DNA from 4 places in the Providencia manganoxydans genome. Region 3 is predicted to be linked to each of the others. Evidence: predicted binding sites of a transcription regulator. Region 3 holds the regulator's gene; each other region holds the start of a gene.
The links. Region 3 encodes Fur, which represses iron uptake genes when iron is present. Its sites were predicted from a motif close to ATAATAATGAGAACNACTATCAA; they were not measured.
Positions count from the first base shown of each region.

Region 1: the regulator Fur is predicted to act here: its motif matches at 5,086-5,108, upstream of metC (cystathionine beta-lyase).
Region 2: the regulator Fur is predicted to act here: its motif matches at 5,683-5,705, upstream of JI723_RS16280 (TonB-dependent siderophore receptor).
Region 4: the regulator Fur is predicted to act here: its motif matches at 2,140-2,162, upstream of feoA (ferrous iron transporter A).

Region 1 is NZ_CP067099.1:852,354-860,442, forward strand. It holds gene carB (carbamoyl-phosphate synthase large subunit) at 1-737, shown strand, start outside; gene JI723_RS03680 (hypothetical protein) at 927-1,325, opposite strand; gene JI723_RS03685 (MerR family transcriptional regulator) at 1,638-2,663, shown strand; gene JI723_RS03690 (DedA family protein) at 2,862-3,533, opposite strand; gene metC (cystathionine beta-lyase) at 3,717-4,901, opposite strand; gene exbB (tonB-system energizer ExbB) at 5,391-6,314, shown strand; gene exbD (TonB system transport protein ExbD) at 6,323-6,751, shown strand.
Region 2 is NZ_CP067099.1:3,586,861-3,594,949, reverse strand. It holds gene JI723_RS16315 (MFS transporter) at 550-1,737, opposite strand; gene JI723_RS16310 (SEL1-like repeat protein) at 1,952-2,290, opposite strand; gene JI723_RS16305 (hypothetical protein) at 2,474-2,629, opposite strand; gene JI723_RS16300 (hypothetical protein) at 3,404-3,580, shown strand; gene JI723_RS16295 (IS1595 family transposase) at 3,600-4,256, shown strand; gene JI723_RS16290 (HEAT repeat domain-containing protein) at 4,500-4,736, shown strand; gene JI723_RS16285 (HdeA/HdeB family chaperone) at 5,127-5,426, shown strand; gene JI723_RS16280 (TonB-dependent siderophore receptor) at 5,790-7,994, shown strand; gene JI723_RS16275 (ABC transporter substrate-binding protein) at 8,058-8,089, shown strand, end outside.
Region 3 is NZ_CP067099.1:3,133,735-3,141,823, reverse strand. It holds gene JI723_RS14250 (MFS transporter) at 1-905, opposite strand, end outside; gene chiP (chitoporin ChiP) at 1,484-2,881, shown strand; gene JI723_RS14240 (beta-N-acetylhexosaminidase) at 2,950-5,628, shown strand; gene fur (ferric iron uptake transcriptional regulator) at 6,085-6,534, opposite strand; gene fldA (flavodoxin FldA) at 6,707-7,234, opposite strand; gene ybfE (LexA regulated protein) at 7,376-7,669, opposite strand; partial or broken gene JI723_RS14220 (type I secretion system permease/ATPase) at 7,840-8,064, opposite strand.
Region 4 is NZ_CP067099.1:336,795-344,883, reverse strand. It holds gene JI723_RS01525 (Tex family protein) at 1-1,838, shown strand, start outside; gene feoA (ferrous iron transporter A) at 2,187-2,417, shown strand; gene feoB (Fe(2+) transporter permease subunit FeoB) at 2,458-4,776, shown strand; gene JI723_RS01510 (FeoC-like transcriptional regulator) at 4,786-5,070, shown strand; gene bioH (pimeloyl-ACP methyl ester esterase BioH) at 5,006-5,785, opposite strand; gene JI723_RS01500 (phosphoribosyltransferase family protein) at 5,819-6,502, shown strand; gene nfuA (Fe-S biogenesis protein NfuA) at 6,693-7,271, shown strand; gene glpE (thiosulfate sulfurtransferase GlpE) at 7,451-7,774, shown strand; gene glpG (rhomboid family intramembrane serine protease GlpG) at 7,791-8,089, shown strand, end outside.

The DNA of each region.
Region 1 (8,089 bases), 2.1 Mb from region 3:
AGTTTGCGGTGAAAAACAATGAAGTGTATTTGATTGAAGTTAACCCGCGTGCCGCACGTACGGTGCCATTTGTGTCTAAAGCAACAGGGGTTCCACTCGCGAAAGTGGCTGCTCGCGTGATGGTTGGACAATCATTGACAGAGCAGGGCATCACCAAAGAAATCATTCCTCCTTATTATTCTGTGAAAGAAGTGGTACTGCCGTTTAACAAATTCCAAGGCGTTGACCCCATTTTAGGGCCTGAAATGCGTTCAACGGGGGAAGTTATGGGGGTTGGCCGTACATTTGCAGAGGCTTTTGCTAAAGCGATGTTAGGCAGCAGCTCGACCATGAAAAAATCAGGGCGTGCTTTATTATCGGTGCGCGAAGGGGATAAGACACGTGTTGTTGATTTAGCCGCTAAACTACTGAAACATGGTTTTGAGCTAGATGCGACCCATGGTACCGCGATTGTACTGGGCGAAGCAGGGATCAACCCACGTTTAGTCAATAAAGTTCACGAAGGGCGTCCACATATTCAAGATAGGATCAAAAATGGTGAGTACGATTATATCGTTAATACCACTGCGGGCCGTCAAGCTATTGAAGACTCTAAATTGATCCGCCGTAGTGCCCTACAGTATAAAGTGCACTATGACACTACATTGAATGGGGGTTTTGCAACAACCATGTCATTGAGTGCTGATCCAACTGAGAAAGTGATTTCAGTTCAGGAAATGCATGCACTGATCAAATAACTAAATCGTCAGTTCAGTCAGCCCTGTTATTGAAAAATAACAGGGCTTTTTTGAGCACATTTACTCTAAATAATTCAAGAATGCAGGTAGGCGACAAGCGAAGATAGCCGATGAGCATAGGAAAACTATGTGATTCGGGTAGCTGAGTGTAGTCAACAACCCTGCAACTTGAAGTATGACGAGTAAAATTTATTGTATTGCTTGGCGGTGTTTGGATATTTTATTTTCAATATCCTTTATCCACGAAACCTTTAAGTCATGGAATTGCTGGTCGGCTGCAAATAGCGCCGCGCCTCGTAAAGACAATTCACGAATATCATCTTGTGGGATATTGGCCACACTCATTTCGCGATTGTATTGACGAAATGATTCCATTTTATTATCACAGTAGCCCAGAGCAGCTTCGGCGATCTCCGTGGCAGATTGGTTATTTTTACTCGCAATATCAAAAGCATATTGGTCAATACAGGATTTTGCTTCTTCTGCTTTTTCATAGCCGGGAGTACTAGGCTCACCAATATCTAAGCTATCAGCCAGCCCTATTACAGGAAGTAAAAGCAATCCAATGGATATTGCTTTTATGTTCATTTATTTCACCATCATTTATAAGTGTGGATTATTCGTCGGAATTATATATTCGTCATACTTCAAATTGCAGGGATTTTCGTGGAGGCATCAGTGACTACGCCACGCTCACCGAGCTGACCTATGCTACCCAACTATCTTCGCTTGTTGCCTACCTGCATCTCGAATTATTGAGAGTATAATCAGCGGCATAGTGCTCTGCTACAAGAAAAAGATAAAATTATACAAAAGAAATATATTTTAAATGATAACGAGTGTATTGACTCTTACGTAACGTGAGGCATTAACCTGCAAGTCGATCACAGGAGGATAAAGATGCTATTTCAAGTGGGTGAAATTGCCCAGAGAACCGGGCTAACTATTCGTACACTTCATCATTATGAAGAAATAGGGTTATTAGTACCGACTGCAAGAACCGATGCAGGTTATCGTTTGTATAACGTACAATGTCTTGAGCGTTTGACTCAAATTCAAATGTTAAGGCAAGTGGGCGTAAAACTTAAAGACATCGGTGAGATCTTAGATGGTCAAAGTGGTGATATGGCGCAAATGCTGCAAGAGCGTATTGATGCTCTGTCGGCACAAATGAAGCAGATGGCACAGTTGCAATATCGATTGGAGCAGCTTCAGCGGCAGATGCAGGCTGGCGACATTCTCACTCAGACTGATTGGTTTTCCATTTTGGAGATGATGTCCATGTATGATAAGTACTTTACACCAAAAGAATTAGAGCAGATGCCACTGTATACGGCTCACACCCTAAAGAGCGAAGAGTGGCAGCAACGAGTTAGTATAGTCAAATCCTTAATAAAAGAAGGGATTGCACCTGACTCCGAGCAAGCAAAGAAAGTCGCAACGGAATGGATGATAGCGCTGGAACGTGATACTGGCGGAAGCCCCGATTTTTTTGCTCGCCTAAACACGATCCATTTATCAGACAATGAATTTGCTATTTCATCGGGTATTACTGAGGAAATGATTGAGTATGTTGCTAGAGGGTTTAGTGAACATCAGCTAGATATTTTCAAACCCCACTTAACGGAGCAGCAATTTGCTTTTGTTCAAGAACACTATTTTGAATCAGGTAGAGTTTGGCCTGAGCTGATCGCCGGTCTCTATAATGCACTAAAAGCCGGTCTTCCACCTGAATCAGCAGAGGTTCAATCATTGGCTCAAATGTGGTTAACCATGTTTAATCAATTTACCGGTGGTGATCCCGTACTACAGGAAAAAATTCGTCAAATTTACCAAGAGGATCCTGTTATCTCTCGTGGCACATGGATGACGCCTGAAATTGGGCAATATCTGTTTGCTGCACTGACCGTTTATTTTGCTCACTAATAAATCATTTGCCGCCTTTAAGAGGCGGCTCGATGTTGTTGACGAAGCGGGATAAAAGCGTGGTTTTTCCCGCTTCGTGTTATCAGCCGAAAATCAATGAATTGATTTTGCTCGTTTATTTCAACACTCTAAACAACTACCGCCAAACAGAATACGTTTGGCGGTAGTCTGTGCATCCTTTAAGAGACGGCTTTTTGCTTATTCTGTTTTATTACTGAGAGCTTTACGATGCTTCCAATACACCATAATCGACCCTATTAAACCACCAATAAGTAGCAATACAGGTAAAATCATCAGCACACTGATGACGACCTGTTCATGCTGTTTGATAAATGGAATTTGGTTTAGCGCATAGCCCAGTGTGACGATAATCCCGACCCACAACAGCCCGCTTAACCAATTGAATAACTGAAAACGGCGATGGCTCAGTTCAGAGAGTCCTGCAAGAACAGGCAATAATGTTCGCACAAAGGCTAAAAAGCGGCCTATCAACAGCGCATATAGCCCCTGTTTATGAAACATATGGTTCGCTTTTTCATGGTATTCATGAGGGATTTGCGCTAGCCAACGCTTAATTAATTTTGTTTCGCTTAGCCATCTTCCCTGAAGGAAGCCTAGCCAACAACCAACGCTTGCTGCGGTAGTGAGTAATAAAATCGTTGGCACAAAACTCAATACACCTTTTGCAATTAATGCACCTGAAAGGATCAATAGGGTATCACCGGGTAAGAAGGCTGCGGGAAGCACCCCATTTTCTAAGACGATGACCACAAAGAGAACTGTATAAATAACCCAAAGTACTTCTGGATTGGAGAGTTTAAGAAAATCGTGGTGCCAAAGTGCCAGTACGATTTCGCGTAGTACTTCCATAATCGTTCCTGTATTTACGAAAAAAGCTGCGAAAAAAGCGAATTCATTATTATCTTACAGGAAAAAATGACGCTAAGTTTGATTTGTTTACTGAATGTGTGGATTAGTTGAAATTTTAATAGAGGTCATACCAATACTTTCATATTAGCAAACACTATGAAAGTATTGGAAAAAAATACATGCTTAAATGCGTTCAAATGCCAATGCCAGATCATCAATCAGATCTTGTGGATGCTCTAGGCCAACATGGATACGGAAAAAGGTGCCGTCATTAGGTTGGAAATCGTATTGACGCATACTTAATAGATCTTCTTTTTGGTAGCCTAAAATTAATGATTCATAGCCACCCCATGAATAGCCCATTTTGAAGTGGCTAAAATGGTTTAGAAAATCTTCAAATTGCTGCTGGGAGAGACGTGATTTTAGTTGAAAAGAGAATAATCCATTGCTGCCGCTAAAATCGCGAACAAAAAATGAGTGTCCCGGGCAAGAAGGTAAAGCTGGGTGGTAAACAGATTCAACTTCAGGCCGTTGTTCTAACCATTGTGCAACAGTGAGGCCACTACTTTCATGCTGTTTTAAGCGCGTGGCTAATGTGTGCAAACCACGTCCAGCCATATATACCGTATCGGGATCCGCGGTTTGACCAAGTAAATAGGAATTTTCACGTAATGTCTTAATACAGCGTTGATTGGCAACCGCAATGCCTAACATTGAATCTGAATGACCATTGATATATTTGGTGGCAGATTGGATTGAAATATCAATATCGAGTAGCAAAGGTTTCAGTAATACACCTGCGGCCCAAGTATTATCAATCATGATAATCGTTTCAGGTGCTTGTTGGCGGATAGCTTGAACAATCGCAGGAAGATCATGTATTTCCATGGTAATAGAACTAGGCGCTTCTAAAAAAACAATACGTGTATTAGTGCGCAATAGTTCGGCAATACCAGCGCCGATTAACGGATCAAAATAGTCGGTTTTAATGTTTAGCTTAGTAAGGATTTTGTCACAAAAATTTTGTGTCGGATCGTAAGCTGAGCCTGTGACTAAAATATGATCGCCAGAAGAAACAAAAGATAATATTGAATTGGTAATAGCAGCTGCGCCAGAAGGGTATAATACTGTGCCTGCACCACATTCAAGTTCAGTCATGGCCTCTTGGAAGGCAAAGTGTGTTTGGGTTCCTCTGCGACCATAAAAAAGGACTGAATTTGCCCTATTTTGTGTAGCATGGCGCTTCTCTTCAACAGTGTCAAAAATCACTGACGAGGTGCGCTGAATAATTGGATTAACACCTTTTTGGGTATATTTAGGATTTCTGCCAAGATGGACAAGTTGTGTTTCGGGGCGGATCTTTGCCATATTGTGTCCTTGCACTTGCTTAAAGTAGGGAAACCGGAAAGTCGTTAATTGAAGTTAAATGATTTGATTGAGGAAGTACATGCTTTAACTTTCAATCTGATTTTTTTTCATGTCAGCTTAAAATAACCTCATGATTGCAATGGGCTTGTTTGCTTTAGAGCAAAAAATAATAAAAAAATGCTGAATAGTAATGATAATTACTATCAATTCGCGTCATGTTTGATATTATCAGCACCGTCATTTTTAAAAATGACACATTAGGCGAGGGAACTTCGCTTTTATAGGTTAGTCGGTGACTGTAAATACAATATCATCGGCACACATTTTTACTCTAAATAATTCAAGGTTGTATTAGTGACAAGTGAACAAGTTGCTAGGCGCATAGATAAGTATGTGGCTGGTGCGAGTGAGCATAGTCAACAACACGATAACTTGAAGTATAACGAGTATATTAATAGAACACAGAAAAAGAGAATATAAGGCCAACTGATGCGTAAACTAACAGCTTCTATTCTATTGGCGATGGGCCTGATGGGAACTGCATATGCGGATACCACACCAGAGACAACCCCAACATCAGCTCAAACAGCACCGGCTGCTTCGGGTTCTGAAGCAAATAACCCATCCGCAGCGACGCCAATTGCACAAAATCAAGCCAGTGCTGAAAACAATACATCAGCACCTGTTATCAGTGAAAGCATTGAAATTGCACCTGAAAACCAAGGCGGTTTCGACAAAGATTTATCGGTTTGGGGGATGTATCAAAACGCAGATAATGTTGTTAAAACCGTTATGATAGGGCTGGTTATTGCATCAATTATCACATGGGCATTGTTCTTCTCTAAAGGTATTGAGCTATTAGTTGCTCGTCGACGCTTGAAATCAGAAGCAAAAGCATTAGCAGAAGTTAAATCGCTTGATGAGGCGGTTAGTATCGCGAGCAATTTCAAAGCAAATAGTGTGACTAGTTTGTTGCTTAATGAAGCGGTTGCTGAAAGGACACTGTCTGCACAAAGTACTGATTTAGCGGGTATTAAAGAACGAACTGGCTTCCGCTTAGAGAGAGCGATTGCTGCAATTAGCCGCTATATGGGGCGCGGTAATGGGTATTTAGCGACTATTGGCGCAATTTCGCCATTTGTGGGGCTATTTGGTACCGTTTGGGGGATCATGAATAGCTTTATTGGTATTGCTCACTCACAAACAACTAACTTAGCTGTTGTGGCTCCTGGGATTGCCGAAGCACTATTAGCAACGGCGATCGGTCTGATTGCGGCAATTCCAGCTGTGGTTATTTATAACATTTTTGCTCGTATGATTAATAACTATCGTGGTCAGATTGGTGATGTTGCAGCACAGGCTGCGCTACTATTAGGTCGTGACCTCGATCTGGCAAATAGTAAAGCAAGGTAACAACGATTATGGCAATGCGTTTAGGCGATGAACAAGATGATAGCGGTGAAATGCATGAAATTAACGTAACACCTTTTATTGATGTTATGTTAGTCCTTCTGATCATTTTTATGGTTGCTGCTCCATTAGCAACGGTTGATATCAAAGTTGATTTACCTGCTTCGACAGCAAAACCACAGCCGCGTCCGGAAAAACCTGTATTCCTAACAGTAAAATCAGATAGCCAGCTATTTATTGGCGATCAAGCGGTAACAAAAGAGCAGCTAGCAACATCACTAGATGCTGCAACCAACGCCAATAAAGAGACCACCATATTTTTCCAAGCGGATAAGACCGTTGACTATGAAACAATGATGGATGTTATGAATGCATTACGGCAGTCAGGGTATCTCAAGATTGGTTTAGTTGGTATGGAAGCGACCGCCCCTAAGCAGTAAATCATATAGCTTTGCACAACGCGTTTTACCTCATTTGAGATAAAACGCGTTTTTTGTTACTCATTATTGGTTGAGTCTCCTTTCATTTATGCCTGTAATCATTAATTTTTTGAATTAATGTCATCGTTTTATGGTTAAAAAATGTATAAAAAATGTAACTTAAATGTTCATTGTTTTTGCTTTTTTCACCAAATTAGTTCGCTAAGTGATTATTAAAAATAAACCATTTTTTCTTTATGGGATTATTTAATTTTGAATAAGACTAAGTAGTTACGCGTAACTTCTAACTCGAAAATAGTGTCAATTTAATCTAGGTAATATATAACTTATTGTTATTTAAATAATAAATATAATCCCTTGTAGTTTTGATGAATAGAATGTGAATTTATTCATTTTTCGTGTTACTGAGTAAATAAGGTAATAGAATAAATTAGATTAATACTTATTAAGATTCAATATATATGAATAAATAAATATAATAACTAAATTTTAATCTATTTCCAGATAAGGAGAGTTTATTAAATAATTAGTTTTGTAACATTTTCAAGATATCAGTAATTATGTAAATTATATCTAAAAATATATATTAATGTTTTTTTAAAACATGATTGTTTTTATATCACTGTGATTTTATTGATCTTTTTTCTTTTTCTTGGATGATTTTAGTTAAATGAAAAAAACACTTGCGCAACAATTATGTTGCGTTATAATGCAATCAATAACATTTGGAAATACTTTTAAATACTTTTCATGTTTTAAACTATTTATTTTCTTTATACGCCAAACTAGGGAAATATAAATTAACCTTGATATCTTGAGTTAACAAAAATAAGTTTTACCACTTTTTTGCTTTAATCATGAATCGGTTTATTAGTTGAAGAATGTTATTCTGAAGTCAAATGGGCTGATTTCAGACTACGCATAGCAATGCAACGCCTTAACAGGCAATTTCATATTATACTCCTCTATTATAGATAAATAAGACTACACATTCATGCGTTATCTCTGATAACGCTTTTTTTTGTCTTAAATTTAAGTTAAAACAACGAATTATTTTTTATCTAGTAGTTGCACGCCGATGTTCTCTGCTAGCTTTTTATGCTAATTAGACCAATTGCGGTCTATTTAAGTATGACTAGCATTATTTAAACAAATATCTTCACGAAATGAATTATCGGAGTATTATGTTACCTCTACTGCTGTGGGGAATATACTCGTCATATTTCAAGTTGTAAGGCTTTTCGTTGAGGTATAAGTGACTATGCTTAGCTAGTCGGGTCACATAGTTTTTCTATGCTCTCCCTCTATCTTCACTTATCGCCTACCTACACCTCGAAC
Region 2 (8,089 bases), 450 kb from region 3:
AATTCGATTTTTTTATTGTTAATCTATTACTTTTACTGTGATGGGGGTGGAAAAATATCTTTTTTGCGGCAGATTTATGATTTTTGGAATACTAATGCTTTTATTTCTATCATGAAACTGACATTGTGAAAAAATACGATATTACTCAAGTTTTAAGTTGTAGTTTGGATAAGTTAGAGCAAATAAAACTTTATTTTTCTTCACTTAATCTAGATTAGAATTAAACGTTTGATTAATTATTAAGGAATTGGAACTGCTTCATTTTTATGACTATAAAAAATAGGGTTTTTATTTCTTACTATCTAGGGAAACATTGTGGTATCATTAAAAAAATTAATAATATCAATGTGCTACTTTCGGTTTTTATGGTTGTTAATGCGAGTGCTATATCCAATTGAATGATTCGTGATCATGGTCAATTTCTTCTGTATTACCATACCCACTCCTTGGGATATTTAGTTTTCATCATCAAGCAGATTGCCATTAATAGATACAAAAACACTAGCCACGATAAGAAATGGCTAATGTTTTATTAGAGATTTTTAGTGGCTAGTTAATTCTTTTTAAAAAGCATGCGACTAATATCGCAGAGCATATAGAGCATAGCAACGCAAAACTAATAAAGACGACCATATTTGTAGAGTTGACTAAGATATATCCACCAATTGCAGGGCCGAGCGCCATCCCTCCACCAATAACTAGATTGATGTTATTCATTAACCTACCACTAGTATCTAATTGAGAAACCGTTGCCATAATAAAAGGTAAGACAAAGGTCCAAGTGAATTTAAACAAAAATGCGGCAATGATAAAGCGAGTAACTACAGGGGAATCGAGTAACAATAAAATGCTGGCAATTAATAATCCATAACCTAAAAAAACTAATTTATTGGTTTTAAACTTACTGGCGATAGCTGCTGCTATCATTGAACCAATGATCCCCAATACGGTCGCAATAGCTAAAACTCGACCATTTTCTTCGGCGCTTAAGCCACTTTTTTCACCAAATAGACCAATAAAGGTCCAAACTTGGCTAAGACAGATATAGAAAACTAAGATAGCGATGATCGCCATTGTCTTATTAGCAACGTTATTTTTAGTATTGACCATAGCTGCATTTTGCGGTTGCTCCTTTTTAACTACTTGATCTGGAAATGCTTTAATTAAAGGAAAGGATACAATCATCAAAGCCGCTAAAATAAAGTAAACAATACGCAAGCCAAACTGTTCAAATAATGGTGGTAGCGCAAGTAGCCCAAGAGTACCTAATATTAATTGTCCTAGTACCCAAAAAGCATACATGCGACTTGGGTTTTCGGTTTTCCCTGCGCAAGAAAGACAGATGATCATTAAAGTACCGCCAGCTAGAGATGCGATGATACGAAAAATAAATAGCGCCGCATAAGTGGTTGTAAATGCAGAAATCAAATTACCAATAATAAAAACAATAATTGATAACACCGCAATTCTTTGCCAGTTAATACGGTTGATCCAATACCAAGCAGGGATAGTCGCAAAGCTCATGGCGCCTAATTCCGCGGAGAATAGATAACCGATTTTATCAGCAGAGAGCTGCCATTGGGAGGCCAGCTGACTGGCAACAGCAGGCGCTGTCATTAAAATGCCTGGAGCAATCGCTGCAAAAATAATAATTGCTAACAATAAATTCAGCGAAGATTTTAGAACAATTTTTTGGGGAATATCATTGACTTCTTGTGTGTGCAGCGATTCGTTCATTTTGGCACCTCGTCAATATAATAAGTATTGCCAGTAATATATGTTAATAAAAAGTTAACATGCATTGATGATTTTAGAGCTAAATTACCTAAAGTGACTATCATTCTTAAGAACGAAAATCAGATGGTTTTTTGTTTTTAAACGACGATTTGTTGACTATGGAAATAACAGCTGAGCTAGTGAGCCCTAAGTAGAACTCACTTATAGATAGAAGTTAAAAATTAGAAGGAGATTGGTTTTCGAGTGCAAAGCAGGCTTTCTCTAAACCTCCTTTACATGCGAGTTCAAAATAATATCGAGCCGCATAGGGGGATGCGTTTTCAACTTCTCCTTTTTGCATTAACCAACCAAGATTATATTGTGCATATGTGTTACCTTGCTCGGCTGAGAGCATAAACCATTTTTGTGCTTGTTCTGACTCTTCAGTACATTGACTCAATAATTTAATATTGTTATTCAAATTAAGATTTTCACTATTTAATTTTTTTAGTGCATCCTCGACTTGCTGTTTTATCTCTTCTTGCTGCTTTAATTTTTGCTGTATGTTCTTCATATTCAATAAAAACAATAGATCATTATTAATCTTATTTAATTTTACTTGTAGAAGCTATCTTTCTTGTTGTTGTAAACGAATTTTATACTGACGCTCATTGATGGTTAATGCTTGTATTTGTCGATTAAGCATTTTTAATTTCAATTGTGGTAACTGAATGCTACTTAGGTTGCTATTATAAGGCTAATTGTTTTCCATACCTTGCTTTTTTTCTTCATAGTCATTAGCAAACTTTAATAGCCCAGGCAGCTGATTTAGGTTTTCTTGTGATAACGAAGAAAGTGGTAATGTTGAGAAAAATACTAAGGCATAAATAGTATGGTAAATAACTCCATTCATAATAAACTCTCGAAGATTTGTTAGATGATCTTCATTTAATGATGTGTTTTTTCTATGGGGTATAATAAGTATCAATTAAATTCAACTGTATCAGAATATAAATTAAAAAATAAAATTTCTATCTTTCATAATCCTGAATAATTATATTTATTTAAATAATATTATGGATTTATGGATATTGCAAAAAAAATCATATCTTAATACAATAATTTGATTTTATTGCGTTTTTTAATGATAGAATTGAATAATATTTATCTATGTAAAAACGATTAGGTGCTAATACTTAAAATCTGAATTTCTATGAATATAAGAATTAAAAACCTATTTTTTATTCTTTTTTTGATTTATTTGGGTTATGAATCCATTCTTATTTGTGTGTTCTTAATTTGAATGTTTTTTTGACAGCATTAATGTGTTTCCCCATGTAGGTATACACTTATTTTGAATATTTAATCTGTGGAGGTAACTGCTTGAGGAATATTACTTTATTTATTTATTTTTTTTTTTTTTTTTTTTTTTTTTTTTTGGGGGGGGGGGGACGCGAGTGAAGTAAATTTAATTCGAACCAAGCAAGGCAGGAAATAATTTTGTACAAGCAGGCTTTAATAAATAAAGTTGGTTGTATCAGGAATTAGGAGCCTAATATGATAGTGGAACAAGAAGTGTCAAAAAGTATTTTTATGGCAGCAGTACGAAAAGAAATTTTTCGCTTAAGGAAAAAAAGGCTTAACAGGAAAGCAGTTAGCTAAAAAATCAAATGTCTCACAGAAACAAATATATCGATATGAAAGAGGTGTATGCAATATAAATGTAGATATACTTTTTGTTATATTGCATGAATTAGATTGTAGTTTAAGTAATTTCTCTAGTTCTGTTTATTTAAAAATTAATGATACGGAAAAAGATGTAAATACTCATTATATTAATTTAGGGGCAGTCCTAGATAACTAAGATCATCTAGGATAGCTCCATAAGAAAAAGCAGACTCAGTCAGTACAAACAAGAACGGTTACTTAAGCTATTTATTGCAGGCTCCACGGCCCGTATTGCCGCAGAATTGGTTGGTGTCCACAGAAATACAGCTGCTTACTATTTTCATCGGCTCAGAGTGCTGATAGCTGAGCACGTTGATAAGCACACTTGGTTTGATGGCGAGATTGAACAGGGTGAAAGCTATTTTGGTGGTCGTCGCAAAGGTCAGCGTGGTAGAGGGGCAGCTGGAAAAGTGCCTATCTTCGGTCTTCTCAAGAGTGGTGGCAAGGTTTATACTCAGGTCATACCTGATGCTAAATCACGGACATTACTGCCAATGATTGAGTCAAAAATTTACCCTGACAGCATCGTCTACACAGATAATTTTTCCAGTTATGATGTACTGGATGTGAGCGATTTTAAGCATTACAGGATTAATCACAGCACCCAATTTGTCGACAAAAAGGAGCGGCAAAATCATATCAATGGTAGTGAGAATTTTTGGAACCAAGCGAAGCGTCATATGCGTAAATTTAACGGTATTCGGAAGGCTCATTTTGAGCTGCATCTAAAGGAATGTGAGGGGCGATTTAACACACCTCATACAAAACAACAATTAACTATGCTAAAACAGATAGTTAAAAGTAAAATTTAAACCTTACTAGGACTGCCCCTAGAATTATATTATTATTAATAGTATTTAATAATTTATTATAGGAGTGATAATCATAAAAATCTAAATAAAACGTTTTTTTGTAATATGTCAAAAATATTCTCTAAATGTGTAAAGACATCATTAGCTACTCAATTGGCTTCATAATAAAGTGAGATGTAATGGGTTATTTGATTTAAAATAATTAATTATACTTAATTTCTTCTTGTTATAACGAGTTGAACCATGGAAAAACAAATCATAAGTACACTCATTGGATTAACCTTTCGAGGCAACGATGATGTCAAGATTGCAGCGATCTCAGCATTAGGGGATTATAAAGCGACAATCGAACAACAAGAAGCGGTTGTGAGGTTAATTGATTTATGCAAAGATCCAAATAAAGACGTCGCTATTTCATCTATTCGATCACTAAGTAAACTGTCTGGACATTTTGGACAATCATTAGATCGAAAAGATTAATATCATTAATTAAATTAATAAAACTTTAATGAGTAATTAATCGATTTTTATTTTTAAAAGTAAAAGTGAATGCATTAAACGAATGAATCCTCGGTGAGTATATTAATAATAATCTATATTTGATTACTAAAACTTTAAAGCATTATTTATATTGATGTGTTTATTATTGTTGTTATTCAGGTATTATACTTCTTATTATGTCATTAAACATTTAACTTGCTTTATTTTGATTATCAAAATAAGACTATATAAAGTTTGGTGAGTTTGTGATAAAAATAAACATAGCTACATATACTCTGAATAATTCGAGGTACAGCTTACTAATAACACTGTAATTTGAAATATGATGGGTAAAGTTATGCACGATTAATACACTATAGAGGGTCTATAATGAAAAAGATTGTTATCTCTAGCATTTTGGCTGCAATGGCAGCATTTTCTGTTAATGCGATGGCTGCCGATTCAAACGTGGTTACGCCTGAGAAGATGACTTGCCAAGAGTATATTAACCTCAACCCACAAAGCTGGGCGCCAGTTGCGTTATGGATCACGAATGCCGAGACTCAATTTAAAGGGGGTGATTACGTTGCTCTGACTGAGCAAAGTGTTGCTGAAGCACCTCAAATTGTTGAATTCTGTAAGAAGAATCCAGAAGGGACTCTGCAAGATTATTTAGCATCAAAGAAATAAGCTAAATTTCACTGATTAAAGCCTTATTAATTAGGTGTTTGCTTTTACTATAATCAAAAGCAAACACCAGATATTAAGTGTCAAATAGGGTTTTTAACAGGAGCAGTTATGATCAGTCATCTATCTTTGATGATTGAGCAAACTCCAATGAGCTTACTTTTCACATCATCCCGCCCACTATTTTTTCTATTCACTCATTAACCATCGATTTTTCTATGGCAATTTTTACGTATTTGCCCTGAAAATTTTCATAACAATGATAATAGTTCTTAATTGTATGTGTATTATCAGTTAAGATTAGCCTCTATATTGTTAAGTGGCTGACTTACTAAAAACATAACGACATATTAGGATCTTAGATTAATGAAAATTAAGCATCTTTGGGTACTCTCTCCGTGCCTTGCTTCATTTATTGCACCAGTTACATTCGCAGCAGAAAACAAACAAGATGAAATGACTGTATCAGCAACTCGCTCTTACCGCAGTGTGTCTGAAATGGCGCAAACGACATGGGTAATAGATAACGCTGAAATTGAACAGCAAGCTGAAGGTGGCAAAGAGTTAAAAGATATTCTGTCACAGCTGATCCCCGGTATGAGTGTCAGTGGCCAAGGTCGTACTAATTACGGCATGAATATGCGTGGGCGCTCAATGATTGTGATGGTGGATGGCGTACGTTTAAATTCTTCGCGCAGTGATAGTCGCCAATTAGATTCTATTGATCCGTTTAATATTAATCACATTGAGGTTATTTCTGGGGCGACTTCTCTATATGGCGGAGGTAGCAGCGGTGGATTAATTAATATTGTCACCAAAAAAGGCCAAGAAGAGAAACAAGTTGATCTGCAAATTGGCGGTAAAACTGGTTTTAATAATGGCAAAGATCATGATGAAAATGTTGCTGCGGCAATGAGTGGTGGTAATGAAAACGCCCACGGTCGTTTATCTGTTGCCTATCAACGTTATGGCGGTTGGTATGATGGTAAAGGCAAGGCAATTAATATTGATAATACACAAACGGGTCTACAGTTTTCTGATCGCTTGGATGTAATGGGCGCAGGGGTTATTAATATTGATGATAATCAGCAGTTACAAGCCACGGTTCAATATTATAAAAGTGAGTCCGATGGAAAACATGGCCTTTATTTAGGTAAAGATTTTGCGGCGGTGAAAGGCCAAGGCGAAGCTTACAATAGTAGTAAATTAAACTCAGATCGTTTACCCGGTACTGAGCGCCATATGTTGAATTTACAATATTCAAATGGCGATCTTTGGGGGCAAGATTTTGTTGCTCAAGTTTATTATCGGGACGAATCACAAAAGTTTTATCCATTTCCTACTTTAAATAAAGCAAAGGATGTGACCAGTATTAGTGCTTCCGATCAAAAAACCAATTTCTATGGTACTAAGCTGACGTTTAATAGTGAGCCTGTCGATAATTTGACGCTGACTTATGGTGCTGACGCTGAACACGAACAATTTCGTGCTAACCAAATGTTCTTTAACTTAGATAAAGCAAAAGAATCAGGCGGCATGGATTTGAAAAAAGCCTATCAAGTTGGGCGTTATCCAAGTTATACCACAACCAATATGGCTGCTTTTTTACAGAGTAGTTACGATATTAATCCAATATTCACCTTAAGCGGTGGAGTGCGTTACCAATATACTGAAAACAAAGTTGATAGCTTTGTTGGGTATGCACAACAACAGCAAATTGCTGAAGGTAAAATTAAATCTGCTGATGCAGTACCGGGTGGTAACACCGATTATAACAACTTATTATTTAACGCAGGTCTATTAGTTAATTTAACGGAAGATCAGCAAACATGGTTTAATTTCTCTCAAGGTTTCGAAATCCCTGATATCGCTAAATATTATGGCACAGGGAAATATGCGCCAACAGCTGATGCGAATGGGCATTTGGCATTAGAAAATAGTGTGAATATTAACGACACTAAAGTGAAAGGTATTAAAGTTGACTCTTATGAACTAGGGTGGCGTTATACCGGTGAAAACTTGCGTACACAAATTGCTGCTTATTATTCATTATCAGATAGAAGTTATGACATTAATAGCACAGATATGACGATTTATATGAAGTCAGATAAACGTCGTATTTATGGTGTGGAAGGAGCGGTTGATTATTTCTTTGATGATAGCGATTGGAGTGTGGGTAGTAACTTTAATCTGCAAAAATCAGAAACTAAAGTCGATGGCAAATGGGAAAAATGGAGTGTCAAATTTGCTAGTCCATCAAAAGTCACGGCATATGTTGGCTGGGATCCTAACGACTGGTCACTGCGTTTACAAAGTCAGCAAACCTTCAATATGTCTGATGCCGATGGTAATAAACTCGATGGTTATAATACCGTGGATTTCTTAGGCAGTTATTTATTACCAGTTGGCAAGGTCAGCTTTGCAGTTGAAAACTTACTGGATGAAGACTACACCACAATTTGGGGGCAGCGTGCACCTAAGTTATATAGTCCTAATTATGGTGCGGCAGACTTGTATACCTATAAAGGTCGAGGCAGAACATTTGCGCTTAATTATAGTGTGACGTTTTAAGTTGAATGTTAGATGAGTCATCTTAATCATTGATGGCTCATTTTTACTTAATGAGGTTGTCCAATGAAATGGCTATTAACTGGGCTACTATGTTT
Region 3 (8,089 bases):
GCAATATCATGTAACATTTGCAGAAAATAAGGGACGAATACTTCGGTTTGTACACTTAAACCTAATAATGCCATGGTGAGATAAATGGGGGCTAATTGAGCCGATAAATGGAATGTTCCACTGGGAAATAACGTATTAATACCACGGCGTTCAATAACCGCTAGCCTTACACATAAGAGTATTGCTAGAAGCATGCCACCAATAGGAATAAGTTTGTCTTGGCTCAAACTACCGACGGAAATAGCCAGCACGGCGGTAGAAAGAAGCAATAATGCTTGTAAGGGGATGGGCTGCTGTGGGCCACTCTCATTCGGATTTTTGGCTGGTAATACTTTTAGTGTTAGCCACAAATAAGGGATCCCAACCAATACTAGGCACCAAAAAGCCCCTCGCCAAATATCATACTCAGCAAAAATCCCCCCTAAAGCAGGGCCTAATAATGTTGCCATTCCCCACATACTCGACATCATCCCTAATACGCGAGACCACAGGTGCTGAGCAAAAACAATGTGCACCATTGAATAAGAGAGTGTGAGTAAAATACCACCACCAGCACCTTGGATAATTCGCCCAAGTAGCATGATTGGCATAGATGGTGTCATAGCACAAATCACGGAGCCAATTAAAAAAATGAGAGTGGCAAGCCCATAGCTTTTTTTAGGTCCTAACCGATTAAGTATTCGAGAAGTGAGTGCTGATAAAATAATTGAAGATAGGATAAATAGAGTGGTATTCCATGCATAGAAATCAATGCCACCAATATCGCGAACAACGGATGGTAGTGTTGTAATTGTAATATAGACATTAATTGCATGAAGACAAATACCACCCGATAGAGCGAGTGTTAAGCTAAGATTTTTGCCAGTAAGTAAACTACGCCAACCTTCTTGCTGATGTTTATCCATATCTACTCAATATAAATAATCTTGATTTATTTCCTTCAAGCGGCCGCTGTTGTATTTTTTATGTCCGTCATGAGGCTGTGTTTTTACTAATGGTGATATCAAGCTGTGCTAAGAGATTTGTTAAGAGTCACTCACTAAGATTAAAGCTATTTTATTGAAAGACAAAATATTTACTTAGCTTATTTTAAAATAAATAACTATTTACCCACTAAAGCAGTTTTGTTGCAACTTATCAAGTTTGACTGAAACGATTACATCCAAAGAATGTTATTTTTTATATTGAAATAAGTCTGTGTGGGCTTATTTCATGGCGTGTTTTATCTAAATTTAACCATTAGTTTGGGATATTAATACTATTTATATAATGATTAATAACAATTAATGCTAGTAATGAACAAAAAAATTAATGTGTCTTAGCTCATGTTTTAGGAATAAATACACTTTTCACCTTGATAATTCGCGTCGCGAAAAATAGGCTAAGTAGGAATGCGTATTTTGTTTTGGCATTAATCATTACCTAATGAGCTACTACTAAGATAATAATTTAATAATAATATAAAAATTAGAGGAAATACCGAATGGTTAATAAAAATGTCAATTATGGCAGGGGGTTGCTCGTACTAAAAATAGCCATAGCCTTGGCGCCTATCAGTTATCCATCAATCAGTTTTGCTGAGCAATTCCTTGATGATTCAACACTTAAAGGAGGGCTTTATTATTGGCAACGTGATCGTTCAAGAAAAGAACTGTCCCCCGATAGTGATAAATATAAAAAGTATGTCGATAACCTTAAACATTCTACTGTAAACGCTAGCCTCGATTTTTCTTCTGGCTATTTTCAAGATGTGATTGGGTTAGATTTAGCTGCGTTTACTGCCATTGAGTTATCAAATAGTGGTCCCGCAGCTCCCAATGAGATCGGCTTTAGTGACGCGAAAACGCGATGGGATGAAAAATGGACTGGCGACCGCAGTGGCGTGAGTGTTTATAAAGCCGCAGCGAAAATGAAATATGGGCCCTTTTGGGGGCGAGGAGGGTATATCCAACCAACGGGGCAAACACTACTTGCATCTCATTGGAGCTATATGCCAGGTACTTACCGTGGCTTTGAGGTCGGTGCAGCATTTGATTTCGAACAAAATGGTGCGCTGAGCATGTCATATATGTGGACAGACCGCTATAAAGCACCTTGGTATCGCGACATGTATAATTTCCGTGAGGCTGATGGGCAAACAGGGATTAGCTACCTCCAGTCTATTGGTTTTAAATACGATTTCAAAAACTCATTCGTTCTTGAAGGTGCTTATGGCCAAGCAAAGGATTACATGGATCAATATTTTGCTAAGGCCTCTTATGCGCTTCCTATTGCATCCCGCGATCTTCGTATGTCATATCAATTCTATGGTGCCAAAGACAAAGTGTCCGATGGTGGTGTGAATGATGTTTACGATGGTTTAGCTTTTTTACAAGCAGTGACGTTAGGGTATACCTATGACCAATTTGATTTTCGTTTAGAAGGTACTTATTCCAAAGCAAAAGGAAATCAAGGTTATTTTTTACAGCGGATGACCCCCGGCTATGCAACGTCGAATGGGCGTTTAGATATTTGGTGGGATGGACGTTCAGATTATAACGCGAATAATGAAAAAGCGGTTTATGCGGGTGTTATGTATGATTTAGCTAATTGGGATCTTGCTGGCTGGAAAATCGGAACATCTTATATTTATGGATGGGATGCTAAACCAAGTACTAATTCTCAATATGCCCAAGATGTAAAATTAAGAGAAAGCGCTTGGAACTTTGATATTTTATATACCGTGCAAACGGGTAGAGCTAAAGACACTTTATTTAAATTACATTTTACTAAATATGATAACCATACAGATATTCCAAGTTATGGTGGCGGGTTTGGTAATATATTCCAAGATGAAAAAGATATTAAGTTTATGGTTATGATGCCATTTACTATTTTTTGATAGCAGGGTCACTGCTATCAAAAAATAATATGGCAGTGGCTGAATTTGAATTTAATATTGAGGTCACAATGAAAAAAAATTATTTAAGTCCTTTGGCATTATTAATTTCGGCAACTTTATTTTCAACGATTGTCAGTGCTGAACAATCAGCAACTCAAGTTGTCGATGCACTCGCGAATATGGATGTAAAAATTAATGTTATTGATAACCAAGCTGGAGAGCATGGTATTGATTGCGCTGCACTAGGTGCAGACTGGGCTGCTTGTAACCGTGTTGATATCACGCTGACGAATGGTTCTGATGCGATAGAGTCTGATGATTGGGCGCTCTACTTTCACAGTATTCGACAAATATTAAAGCAAGATAATCCACAATTTAAAATTACTCATGTTACAGGGGACTTACATAAAATAACGCCGACAAGTCAGTTCAAAGGAATTAAAGCCAATGAAAAAGTGGTATTACCAATAACAGGTGAATATTGGCAGGTCAATTATTCAGATTTTATGCCTCGCTGGTATGCAACTTCAGGTGATGCGTTACCACGCAACCTCAAGAGTACCGATACTCAGGATCCTACTCAGTTTGTAGCGCCATTTGAACTCAAGAATTGGAAAAGGGTAGGTGCAGATAACAATGTACTGATGACTGCTGAAAATCGTTACAAAAAAAATACCGCTTTAAATGCCCTATCTGAACAGCAAATGCGAGGGCAAATTTTACCTACGCCACTCGATATTACGTTACAGCAAGGAGACGTTGATTTATCTAAAGGTATAAATTTACATTTAGAAGGTTTAACAAAAGAGGAACTTGCAGTCATTGATGAGCATTTACAACAAGTTAAGCTTAAACAAAATAATCAAGGTTTCCTTGTTGAAGGTAAGATTATCCCTAATCAATTTGCTATTGATAATCAAATCAGCGGTGCTTATGAATTAGTGATCACTCCCCAAAAAGCACTGATTGTTGGTTATGATCGTGTAGGGCTATTCTATGGTATGGAGTCATTACTTTCAGCAGTCAGTGAATCCGAGAAGCCAACAATTGCAACGATGACAGTTAAAGATAAGCCTCGTATGGAATATCGAGGTGTTTTCTTGGATGTAGGACGTAATTTTCATAGTAAGCAAGTTGTCATGCGTTTAATTGACCAGATGTCACGTTATAAGCTCAATAAATTCCATTTTCATCTTACTGATGATGAAGGTTGGCGGATTGAGATCCCAGATTTGCCTGAACTCACAGAAGTTGGTAGTCAACGCTGTCACGATCTTGACGAGCAAACATGTTTATTACCTCAGTTAGGCTCAGGTGCTGAAAACAATAATATGGGGAGCGGTTATTTTACTCGTGATGACTATATTGATATTTTACGTTACGCCAAAGCACGTCATATTGAAGTGATCCCTGAAATTGATATGCCTGCACATGCCCGCGCTGCGGTGGTATCAATGGAAGCTCGCTATAATAAATTGAAAGCCGCTGGAGATGAAAAAGGGGCCGAGCAATACCGCTTAGTTGATCCATCAGATACATCAGTGACAACGTCGGTACAATTTTATGATAAGCGTAGTTACTTGAATCCGTGTTTAGAGTCATCTAAAAACTTTGTTAATAAAGTTGTTAGTGAAGTCATGCAAATGCATGAAGAGGCGGGTGTACCCCTGAAGACATGGCATTTTGGTGGTGATGAAGCGAAAAATATTCGCTTGGGGGCAGGATTCCAAGATAAAAATGGTGCTATTGAATTAGGTAAAGGGATAATTGATAAACAAATTGAAGATAAACCGTGGGCGAAATCGAAAGCCTGTCAGCTGCTGATTAAAAATGGTGATGTCAGTGATTTTGATCACCTATCGAGCCATTTTGCCAAACAAGTTAGTGAAGGTTTACAGCAAGAAGGGGTTACTACCATGCAAGCATGGCAAGATGGCCTAAAAGATGCTGTGAATGCTAAAGATTTTGCAACCAAAAATGTGAGAGTTAATTTTTGGGATACCCTCTATTGGGGAGGTTTTGATTCGGCAAATGACTGGGCAAACAAAGGCTATCAGGTCGTTATTTCAAATCCTGATTATGTTTATTTCGATATGCCATATGAAGTTAATCCAAGCGAAAGTGGCTATTATTGGGCGACTCGCGCGAGTGATGAACAAAAAGTTTTCTCATTTGCACCTGATAACTTGCCTCAGAATGCAGAAACATCGGTTGATAGAGATGGAAATCAGTTTACTGCAAAAAGTGATAAGCCTTGGCCGGGGATCTATGGCTTGTCTGGCCAATTATGGAGTGAAGCAGTTAGAACAGACGACCAAGTAGAATATATGCTGTTCCCAAGGATCCTACCACTTGCAGAGAGAGCTTGGCATAAGGCGGAATGGGAGAATGATTACCAAGCTGGCCGTGAATATGTTGGAGGTAAAACACAGCATGTTTCACAGCAAAATTTAGCTAATGACTGGGATCGTTTTGCAACAATCGTCGGAGTAAAGGAACTGCCGCGATTAGATAGAGCGGGTGTTGCTTACCGGATCCCTGTTCCTGGCGCTAAAATTGAAAATGGCGTGTTACTGGCAAATCTTAGCTATCCAGGTTTAGTGATTGAGTACTCATTAGGAGAGAGTGATCACTGGCAAACGTATTCAGCACAACATCCACCAAAAGTGAATGGCAGCGTGAAGGTGAGAGCGAAAAATGCACTGGGCACACGAACAAGCCGTGTCGAAATAGTGACGCAAAAATAAGGTATCAGTATTGGTGGTATTCGTTAGATACCACCAATTACAATTAGCAGTTGCACTATTGCAGAGAAATTAATTCTTCTCTAGTTAAGTTTGTGCATTCCATTAAATCTTTAAAAATTTTTTATAATAGTTGGCGGTTATTGCTCTGCATCTAATGCTTTTTTATATGTCTTTGCTGCGAAGCTGTACGCAAAATGATGACTATGACGATGTCATAGCTAAGTCTATTTGGGAGTCGTTATACATAATGTATGAAAATGACTTTCGTTGGCAGCTGATATCACAATCATAGCAACGGATCATAGGATGATGATTAATCAGAAAAGATATGATGCAAGGAGAATATCTGTGTGTAGATAAAAGAAAACCCCATGTAAAACATGAGGTTATTTGGTAATTAAGAGACTGTATGAGTGCCTTATTACAATAGCTATGAGTCGTTAAAAAACAACTCAATCACTCTTTTGCTTCGTGTGCATTTGCATTTTCACGGCAATCGCCATCAGCGCAGTGGCCATAAAGATATAAGCTGTGGTTAGATAGCTTAATACCATGACGAGCAGCAATATTCGTTTGGCGTTCTTCAATTGATTTATCAGAAAATTCGATTACTTTACCGCAATCTAAGCAAATCAAGTGGTCATGATGGTGCTGTTGAGTCAGTTCAAAAACGGATTTACCACCTTCGAAGTTGTGACGGGTCACAATGCCAGCATCGTCAAATTGGTTTAATACGCGGTATACTGTGGCCAGACCGATCTCTTCACCCATATCAATCAATTTTTTGTAGAGATCTTCCGCACTGACGTGATGGCACTCAGGCTCCTGAAGTACTTCCAATATTTTTAATCTTGGAAGAGTGACTTTGAGTCCAGCATTTTTCAATGCTTTATTGTTGTCTGTCATGCGGGTTTGTCCTGTATCTTAAATCAGAAATTTAACAATAATGAGACATTTTTAACATATATTCAGTTGTCTTCGAAACTGATTTACAATTATAGGCATGGAAACAAAAAATAGAAACCATGCATTGTCTCATTATTATAATAATATCAGCAATCCTACGCTGATTTGTTCGTTAGCCGAGGATCTCAGATAGAGACATCTCTGTTGAAATTTGTTGTACCCATGCATCAACACGCTCTTCGGTTAGCTCAGGCTGGCGATCTTCATCGATGGCTAATCCAATAAAATGGTTGTCATCATACATGCCTTTAGAGGCTTCGAAATGATAGCCTTCAGTAGGCCAAGCCCCGACAATTACTGCACCACGCGGTTCAATAATATCACGGATAGTTCCCATCGCATCACAGAAGTACTCTGCATAGTCTTCTTGATCACCACAACCAAATAAAGCAACAAGTTTGCCTTCAAAATCAATTTCTTCGAGAGTTGGGAAAAAATCATCCCAATCACACTGGGCCTCACCATAATACCAAGTTGGGATGCCAAGAAGTAAAATATCAAACGCTTCAATATCTTCTTTACTGCATTTAGCGATATCATGAACTTCAGCGTTATCGTTGCCTAATCTCTTTTGGATCATTTTGGCAATATTTTCTGTATTACCAGTGTCACTACCGAAGAAAATGCCTATGACTGCCATAAAGTGAATAACCTCTTGTTTTTCCAATCTGGTTTGAAAAGAGCCAGATAGGGCTAAATTTGAATAAATAAAACTTTGGCCTTATTTTGGCGAAAAACCCTGAATAAATCTGTCGAATTTGTGTGGTTTACTAAGACGAAACTATCTGTTTGAAGGCTCGTAAACCTGCGCGAGCTGTGACATTAGCATTTCTTCTATTAGCTCGCTACGGCTCATATTTTTTTCATCAGCCAGCTGATTCAATATGGCGACAGCATCTTCATTGAGCTTTAGTTCAACGCGGCGTAACCCGTTGACTTTATCTCTTTTAAGTTGATTACGTTTATTAATTCTTAATTGTTCATCCCGCGAAAGCGGACTTGTTTTAGGTCGCCCAGGCCTGCGTTCCTCAGCGAACAAATCAAGTGTGGTGCGATCAGTTTGTTCTTTTGCCATATTTCTTTAATACTAATGGGCGTGTACCAATAATCCAGCGCGCAATCATACCTTAGCTGTCGTCCTTGTGCCAGAGCGCATATTCAGTGAAAGTCTTTGATAGTAAAAAAAAGAACTGTTTGTTGGAAAAAGCACCAAATAATATTTAATTAGTGCTTTTTTCTGATTCACTAGCGAGTTTGCTGATGCCATAGACTGGCGTAAATTCCATTTTGTTGCAGTAAATCTTGATGAGTACCTACTTCAGCAACTGCACCTTCACGGATCACACAAATTTTGTCAGCATGCATAATGGTATTTAAACGGTGAGCGATACTAATAACGGTTCTTCCTTTAGTGATCAAATGCATATTAGCCATAATGGCTGCCTCAGATTCATAATCTAAAGTTGAAGTGATTTTGAATTCTGGATGTTTGAAA
Region 4 (8,089 bases), 1.5 Mb from region 3:
TGGAACGTTTCGCCGAAGATGCTAGCCTGTTAGCTAAAGTTCGTGACTATTTAATGAAAAATGCCCATATTGTTGCCAAAGTAATTGATGGTAAACAAACTGAAGGCGCGAAATTTAGTGACTATTTTGAACATCAAGAACCTGTCGCATCAGTACCTTCTCATCGCGCGTTGGCTATGTTTCGTGGGCGCAATGAAGGCATTTTACAACTTTCACTTAATTGTGACCCTCAGTTCGAAGAACCACCAAAAGAAAGTTACTGTGAAGAAATTATTACCCGCCACCTTGATGTTCGATTAAATAATCAACCAGCAGACCAATGGCGCAAAGCTGTCATTAGTTGGACATGGCGTGTGAAAGTTTTGTTGCATCTCGAAACAGAAATTATGAGCGCATTGCGTGAAAAAGCCGAAGAAGAAGCAATCAATGTATTTGCTCGTAACCTCAATGACCTACTGATGGCCGCGCCAGCAGGTATGCGCTCAACGATGGGACTCGATCCCGGCCTACGTACCGGTGTTAAAGTTGCGGTTGTTGATGCAACAGGAAAACTGATTGCGACTGATACTATCTACCCACATACCGGCCAAGCGGCAAAAGCAGCAGCCATTGTTGCAGCATTATGTCAAAAACATCAGGTCGAACTGGTGGCAATTGGTAATGGTACCGCATCAAGAGAAACAGAACGTTTCTTTGCTGAAGTACAAAAACAATATCCAGAAGTGACCGCACAAAAAGTGATCGTCAGTGAGGCGGGGGCATCCGTGTACTCTGCATCGGAGCTGGCAGCACAAGAATTCCCTGATTTAGATGTTTCCCTGCGCGGCGCCGTTTCTATCGCACGTCGCCTGCAAGATCCTCTCGCAGAGTTGGTGAAAATTGACCCGAAATCTATCGGTGTAGGCCAATATCAGCACGATGTTAGCCAAACTCAGCTAGCACGTAAGCTTGATGCTGTCGTTGAGGACTGCGTAAACTCAGTGGGTGTTGATTTAAATACCGCTTCAGTTGCGCTACTCACTCGAGTCGCAGGTTTGAGCAAGATGATTGCTCAAAACGTCGTCAGTTGGCGTGATGAAAACGGTCGCTTCAATGATAGAAAGCAATTATTAAAAGTAGCTCGCCTTGGCCCTAAAGCCTTTGAACAATGTGCGGGTTTCCTGCGCATCACTAATGGAGATAATCCACTTGATGCATCGACGGTTCACCCAGAAGCCTATCCAGTGGTTGAAAAAATCCTTGAGGTTGTTCGCCAGCCACTCAAAGAAATCATGGGTAACTCACAGGCCTTGAATAACTTAAGTCCGCGTGATTTCACCACAGAGCAATTTGGTGTGCCGACAGTTACCGATATCATTAAAGAACTAGAAAAACCGGGTCGTGACCCTCGCCCTGAATTCAAAACTGCCACCTTTGCTGAAGGTGTTGAAACCATGAATGATTTAACACCTGGCATGATCTTAGAAGGCTCAGTCACTAACGTCACCAATTTTGGTGCCTTCGTGGATATCGGTGTTCACCAAGACGGCTTAGTACATATTTCATCGCTTTCTAACAGCTATGTTGAAGACCCACATAAGGTGGTTAAGGCTGGTGATATTGTTAAGGTGAAGGTGATTGATGTTGATATCCCTCGTAAACGTATTGCACTCACGATGCGTCTTGATGAACAGCCGGGAGAGTCGAATAGCTCACCTCGTCGAGCCAATAACCAAGCCGATAAGGGCGCACGTAAAGCACCTACACCACAACGTGACATATCACGAAAAAATAACGCCTCAGCCGGCAACAGTGCAATGAGCGATGCTCTTGCTGCTGCATTTGGCAAAAAGCGTTAATCAACCTCAACCTCTACAATCATTTTAATAGATTGATTGTAGAGGTTTTTTATTATCACCAAACCAATTTCATTCAGTTAATAATTAAAAAAGTGAATACATTGAAACTTCTTTATTCACCTCAATCATTTCCTTGAAACGCCGTTTCTTCCTCGTAAACACAATATATCGTTGATCCACATCAATTCAATTTGACGAAAAAAGAGGCTAAATATAGCTAATCATTGATGATTATAATTCTTATTATTAATTAGATTTATTTCTGTTTAACCACGTTTTTTGCTTGTGTATATCTATATTTCTAATAATAATTATCAATATTATTACCCATAATGAATGGAAGGCTTTATGTCATTACTTCCTCAACACAGTTATAAAATATTGGGATTCTCACCAGAGATAAGCCCCGCTTACCGACAAAAACTATTATCATTAGGCCTCTTGCCCGGCTCTATTTTTAAAGTTGTCCGCTTCGCACCTTTAGGCGATCCAATACAAATCGAAACTCATCGAGTCAGCTTAGTACTGCGCAAAAAAGACTTAGCACTACTCAATATTGATGAAGCCACTTCGGCGTAACATAACGCAGCAATCTGAACGTTACTATTGGTAAAATTTTATGAAACCACTAACTATCGGCCTAATTGGCAATCCAAATGCCGGTAAGACCACCCTATTCAATCAATTAACTGGTTCTCGCCAACGAGTGGGGAACTGGGCGGGTGTGACCGTTGAAAGAAAGGTTGGCCGTTTTAATACACCAGAGCATAATATTGAATTAGTTGATCTTCCCGGTACCTACTCGCTAACCACGATTTCAGAGCAAACATCGCTAGATGAGCAAATTGCCTGCTACTTCATCTTAAGTGGTGAAGCCGATATGTTAATCAACGTAGTGGATGCGTCTAATTTAGAGCGCAACCTTTATTTGACGCTGCAATTGATTGAGCTAGGCGTGCCATGCATCGTTGCACTGAATATGTTAGACATTGCGCAAAGCCAACACATAGATATTGATATTGAACAGCTCCAACAGCAGCTTGGTTGCCCTGTGATCCCATTGGTTTCAACGCGTGCAACAGGGATTGATAAACTCAAACAGGCCATTGATAGCCATCCACAAAACAATATGCAAGCGCTGGTTGAATACCCAACCGCATTGCTACAGGAAGTGGATTCCTTATCAGAACAAATATCAGCGCAGCAGTTTAGCCAACAACAACGCCGCTGGTTAGCATTACAAATTCTTGAAGGTGATATTTATAGCCGCCAGCGCGCGAATATCTCGAATGAACAACTACATGCAACTCAGCAAAATCTCAAAAATAGCTTAAACGAAGAGCCTGAATTACTGATTGCCGATGCGCGCTACCAATCCATTGCCGCAATCTGTGAAAAAGCGATCAATAACAGCGCCGCAGAACCAAATAGACTTACACAAACTCTTGATGGCGTGATCCTCAATCGCTGGCTGGGTGTACCGATTTTCTTATTTGTAATGTATTTGATGTTTGTATTGGCCATCAATATTGGTGGTGCATTACAACCTTTCTTCGAAGGCGCCTCTGAAGCGATCTTTATTCATGGTATACAGTGGGTTGGAGCTTACTTCAGCTTCCCTGATTGGTTAACCATTTTCCTCGCTCAAGGCGTTGGTGGTGGTATTAACACCGTTCTGCCATTAGTACCACAAATCGGCATGATGTACCTGTTCTTATCTATCTTAGAAGATTCAGGTTATATGGCTCGCGCTGCATTTGTGATGGACAGATTGATGCAAGCTTTAGGCCTACCGGGTAAATCATTCGTCCCACTTATCGTCGGATTTGGTTGCAACGTTCCGTCCATTATGGGGGCTCGTACATTAGATGCGCCACGTGAGCGCTTAATTACAGTATTAATGGCCCCTTTCATGTCTTGTGGCGCACGTTTAGCTATTTTCGCGGTGTTCGCTGCGGCTTTTTTTGGTAAAAACGGTGCCAGTATCGTGTTCTCCCTTTATCTACTCGGTATTGTCGTCGCCATTCTGACGGGTTTGTTACTCAAACATACTTTAATGCGCGGCGAAGCATCTCCTTTCGTGATGGAACTACCGGTTTATCACGTGCCACACGCGAAGACTTTGCTGATACAAACTTGGCAGCGTTTGAAAGGCTTCGTGATCCGAGCCGGTAAAGTCATTGTTGTGGCGAGTATGTTTATTGGTGCGCTCAATAGCTTCTCGTTGTCAGGAGAGCCTGTTGATAATATTAATGACTCTGCTTTAGCTTCTGTAAGTAAAGTGATCACCCCGGTGTTACAGCCGATTGGAGTACATACTGATAACTGGCAAGCGACCGTTGGCTTAATTACCGGTGCAATGGCTAAAGAGGTGGTAGTGGGTACATTGAACACGCTTTATACCGCTGAGAGTATCACCACTGAGCCTTTTGATGCGGCTTCCTTTGACTTACTTGCAGAGCTTGAAGATGCCGTCTCTGAAACATGGGATAGCTTAAAGGAAACCTTTACGTTGAGTGCGCTTTCTAACCCGATCGAAGCAAGCAAAGGGGATGGGGAGATGGCAACAGGCTCTATGGGAACCATGGCGGCTAAATTTGGCTCCGATATCGCAGCCTACAGCTACCTGATCTTTGTGTTGCTGTATGTGCCTTGTGTTTCAGTGATGGGGGCGATTGCACGTGAAACAAATAAGAGTTGGATGACCTTCTCTATTTTATGGGGGCTTAACGTTGCTTATAGCTTGTCAGCCCTATTTTATCAAACAGCAACATTCAGCCAACACCCACAAAGTAGTGTGATCACTATTATTGCGGTCGTGGTATTTAACCTTGCGTTGTTTACGGTATTACGTCGTATGCGTAGCCGAGTCACACTAAACTTAGCCAACAAAACGGCAAAATCCTGTTGTGACTGTTCAGATAAAGTCTGTCATTAAGAGGTAAACATGGTCAGCTTGTTACAAATCAGAGACTTAGTGGCGCTGTATGGGCAGGCTGACCTTGAGCTGCTCAGCGAACAACTTAAAGCCCCCAAACCCTTGATACAAGCAATGGTAGACAAGCTCATCGCCATGGGAAAATTGAAAAAAGTAGATTTAAGTGCCTGTTTAACAGGCACTAGCTGTAAAGGTTGCCCCGAAAGCAATGACTGCTCACACTATGTGCTTACCCTTCCAGACGCGCTAAAAAATCCAACACATACTCACAAAACTCATCAGGGTGAGAAATAAAGGGAGCATGAGCACTATGGCGCATCACTACTGAAGGAGAGTTCGGATACATATCATCCAGTATAGTCGCAACTTTACGTGGCACTAAACCATCTAGATAGCCATAAATACGCAAAAATGGCACGGTAAGATCCTTTAACTCTTCACGTAAATCCACAACGCGCAAAATTTCCAAACCTGCATTGAGGATATCCACTTTGGGTATTGGCTGTTCGAGTACTACCGTTCTAAGCAGTTTGGCATCATTACGTGCACTTTCAGTCCCTAACGTTTGTAGCGCTAAAAAACGCTCTACTGTGCGTTGGAAATCCATTGCAAGTTGCTGCTCAAAGCCCAATAACACCTCGGACTTGATCCCCGGCCAAGCATGGTCATGAGCTTGAAAACTTGGTGATGATGCCACCGTGATCAACCCTTTCACCTCAGCAAAATGGTCGAGAGCAATACGGCTTGCCACTAAGCCACCGAGTGACCAGCCTAACCAAATGGCATGCTTAGGTGCTTGTTGCCATACCGTGTTAGCCATAGATTGCACATCCATAGCGTCAAAACCTTGGCTACGCCCATAACCGGGTAAGTCAATTAAATGCAAACGAAAATGCGAACCCAATCGAGGAACGACTGAACGCCACACTTCCGCATTCAATCCCCACCCGTGGAGGAGCACAAGATCTTGAGCCCCCTCTCCAATTGTCTCCCAATAAAGCTGTGTCATGGTTACACTCTCTTTTTTCACAGGAATATGCTTATGCTAACAATGCAAGGTGCCTGTTGGCTATGCCTACAAGCCTTAAAATTAACTCACCATGGCATTTGTTCTTTTTGTCTTAGAAAGCTACCTTCGATGCCAATCTGTTGTCTTTGTTGTGGATTACCTACAGAGCATAACCATCTGGCTTGTGGCCGTTGCTTACAGCACCCGCCTTCATGGCAAAGGCTAATTAGCGTTAGTCCTTATCAACCACCTTTACGCAAACTGATCCATCACTATAAATTTAACCCACAACCTCAATTAGCATTTGTGTTAGCAAGGGTATTCGTTTTGCATTGGCTTAAGGGGTATCGACAACATTTTTGGTGCAAACCACAACGGTTAATCACTATCCCATCACACCCCAAACGATTATGGATGAGAGGATTTGACCACATCGCCTCAATTGGTGAATATTTATCCAATTGGTTAAATATCCCATATTCACGAAATTCATTATTGCGTACTCGTGATACACTGGCACAAATAACATTAAAACGTAATTACCGTCATAGTAATCTTAATGGCGCATTTACCTTAACTGGTTCTGTTGTAGGACAACATATCGCGATTATTGATGACGTGTTGACGACAGGAGCCACCATGCAAACAGCGGCACAATTGCTGATTTGTGCGGGAGCACAGACTGTACAAGCTTGGACGATATGCCGAACCTTGTAGTATAGGGTCAAATGGGCGTATTATAACCAACTAATGCGGTCAACTATACCCCAAATAATTCGAGTTGCAGTTAGGCGACAAGTGAAGATAGACGGGGAGCATAGATAAACTATGTGACTCGGCTAGCTGAACGTAGTCAACAACACTGCAACTTGAAGGATTTCTGGTAGATTATTAAATTGAGCAAATTATGATTAATATTACTGAAGCAGCACAGGCTCATTTTGCCAAATTGTTGGAAAACCAAGAGCCAGGCACCCAAATTCGCGTGTTCGTTATTAACCCGGGCACACCTTCAGCTGAGTGCGGCGTATCTTATTGCCCACCAGATGCCGTTGAAGCGACTGACCAAGAGCTAAAATTTGAGCTTTTATCCGCTTACGTAGATGAAATCAGTGCACCATTCCTCGATGACGCTGAAATTGATTTCGTCACCGACCAACTTGGTTCACAACTGACACTCAAAGCACCTAACGCTAAAATGCGTAAAGTGTCTGATGATGCTCCGCTAATCGAGCGTGTTGAATACGTCCTACAGTCACAAATTAACCCGCAACTGGCAAGCCATGGTGGTCGTGTATCACTGATGGAAATTACCGATGACGGCTTTGCAATTTTACAATTCGGTGGTGGTTGTAACGGCTGTTCAATGGTTGATGTAACATTAAAAGAAGGGATCGAAAAAGAACTTCTGAAAATGTTTGAAGGCGAGCTGAAAGGTGTGAAAGATCTGACTGAGCACCAACGTGGTGAACACTCGTTCTACTAATTGCTGAAAACCATTTCGCAATTAAATGTTACAGGACAAAGAAGAGGAACTTCTTTTCTTTGTCCTACTCAATGAAAGCCAACGAAATTGGTTTTCATCATTAACTTTAGGACTGCAACTAAACAGCCCTTGTTTGTTACGGTCTGAGTGCCCTTTATTATCTGACTATTCGGTATATTATGGAACAATTTGAGACACTCACCCCTGCACAGGCATACCAACATTGGGTAGATGGCTCCGCAGTTTTAGTTGATGTTCGCGACCCACAAAGCTTCCGAGCTGGGCACGCGAGTGGTGCTTATCATTTAACCAATGAAACTCTCAGTGAATTTCTAGCACAGACAGACTATGAACAAACCATTATGGTCATGTGTTATCACGGCCATAGTAGCCAAGGGGCTGCACAATATCTTATTAATATCGGCTTCGAGTCAGTTTATAGTATAAACGGCGGCTTCGAGGCTTGGTTAAGGGAATATCCACAAGCCGTTACGGCTCTCTAAGTGAGAAGCACCTTTCATGATCCATGTTGTTTCCTTCGAAAATCCCAGAGTCGCTCAGGCATTTGTCGATTATATGGCAAGCCAACATATCCAATTAAAAATTCATACGATACCAGAGCAACAGCAAGTTGAAATTTGGCTTGATGATGAAACGCAAACTGAGCGAGTACATCATGAGCTTAAACTGTTTTTACAGAACCCAACTGATCCACGTTATACCGAAGCGAGTTGGCAAACAGGAACAACACAGACTGGCTTTAAATATCGTAACCACCTCACATTAGACTATTTAAAAGCACAATCAGGGCCATTAAC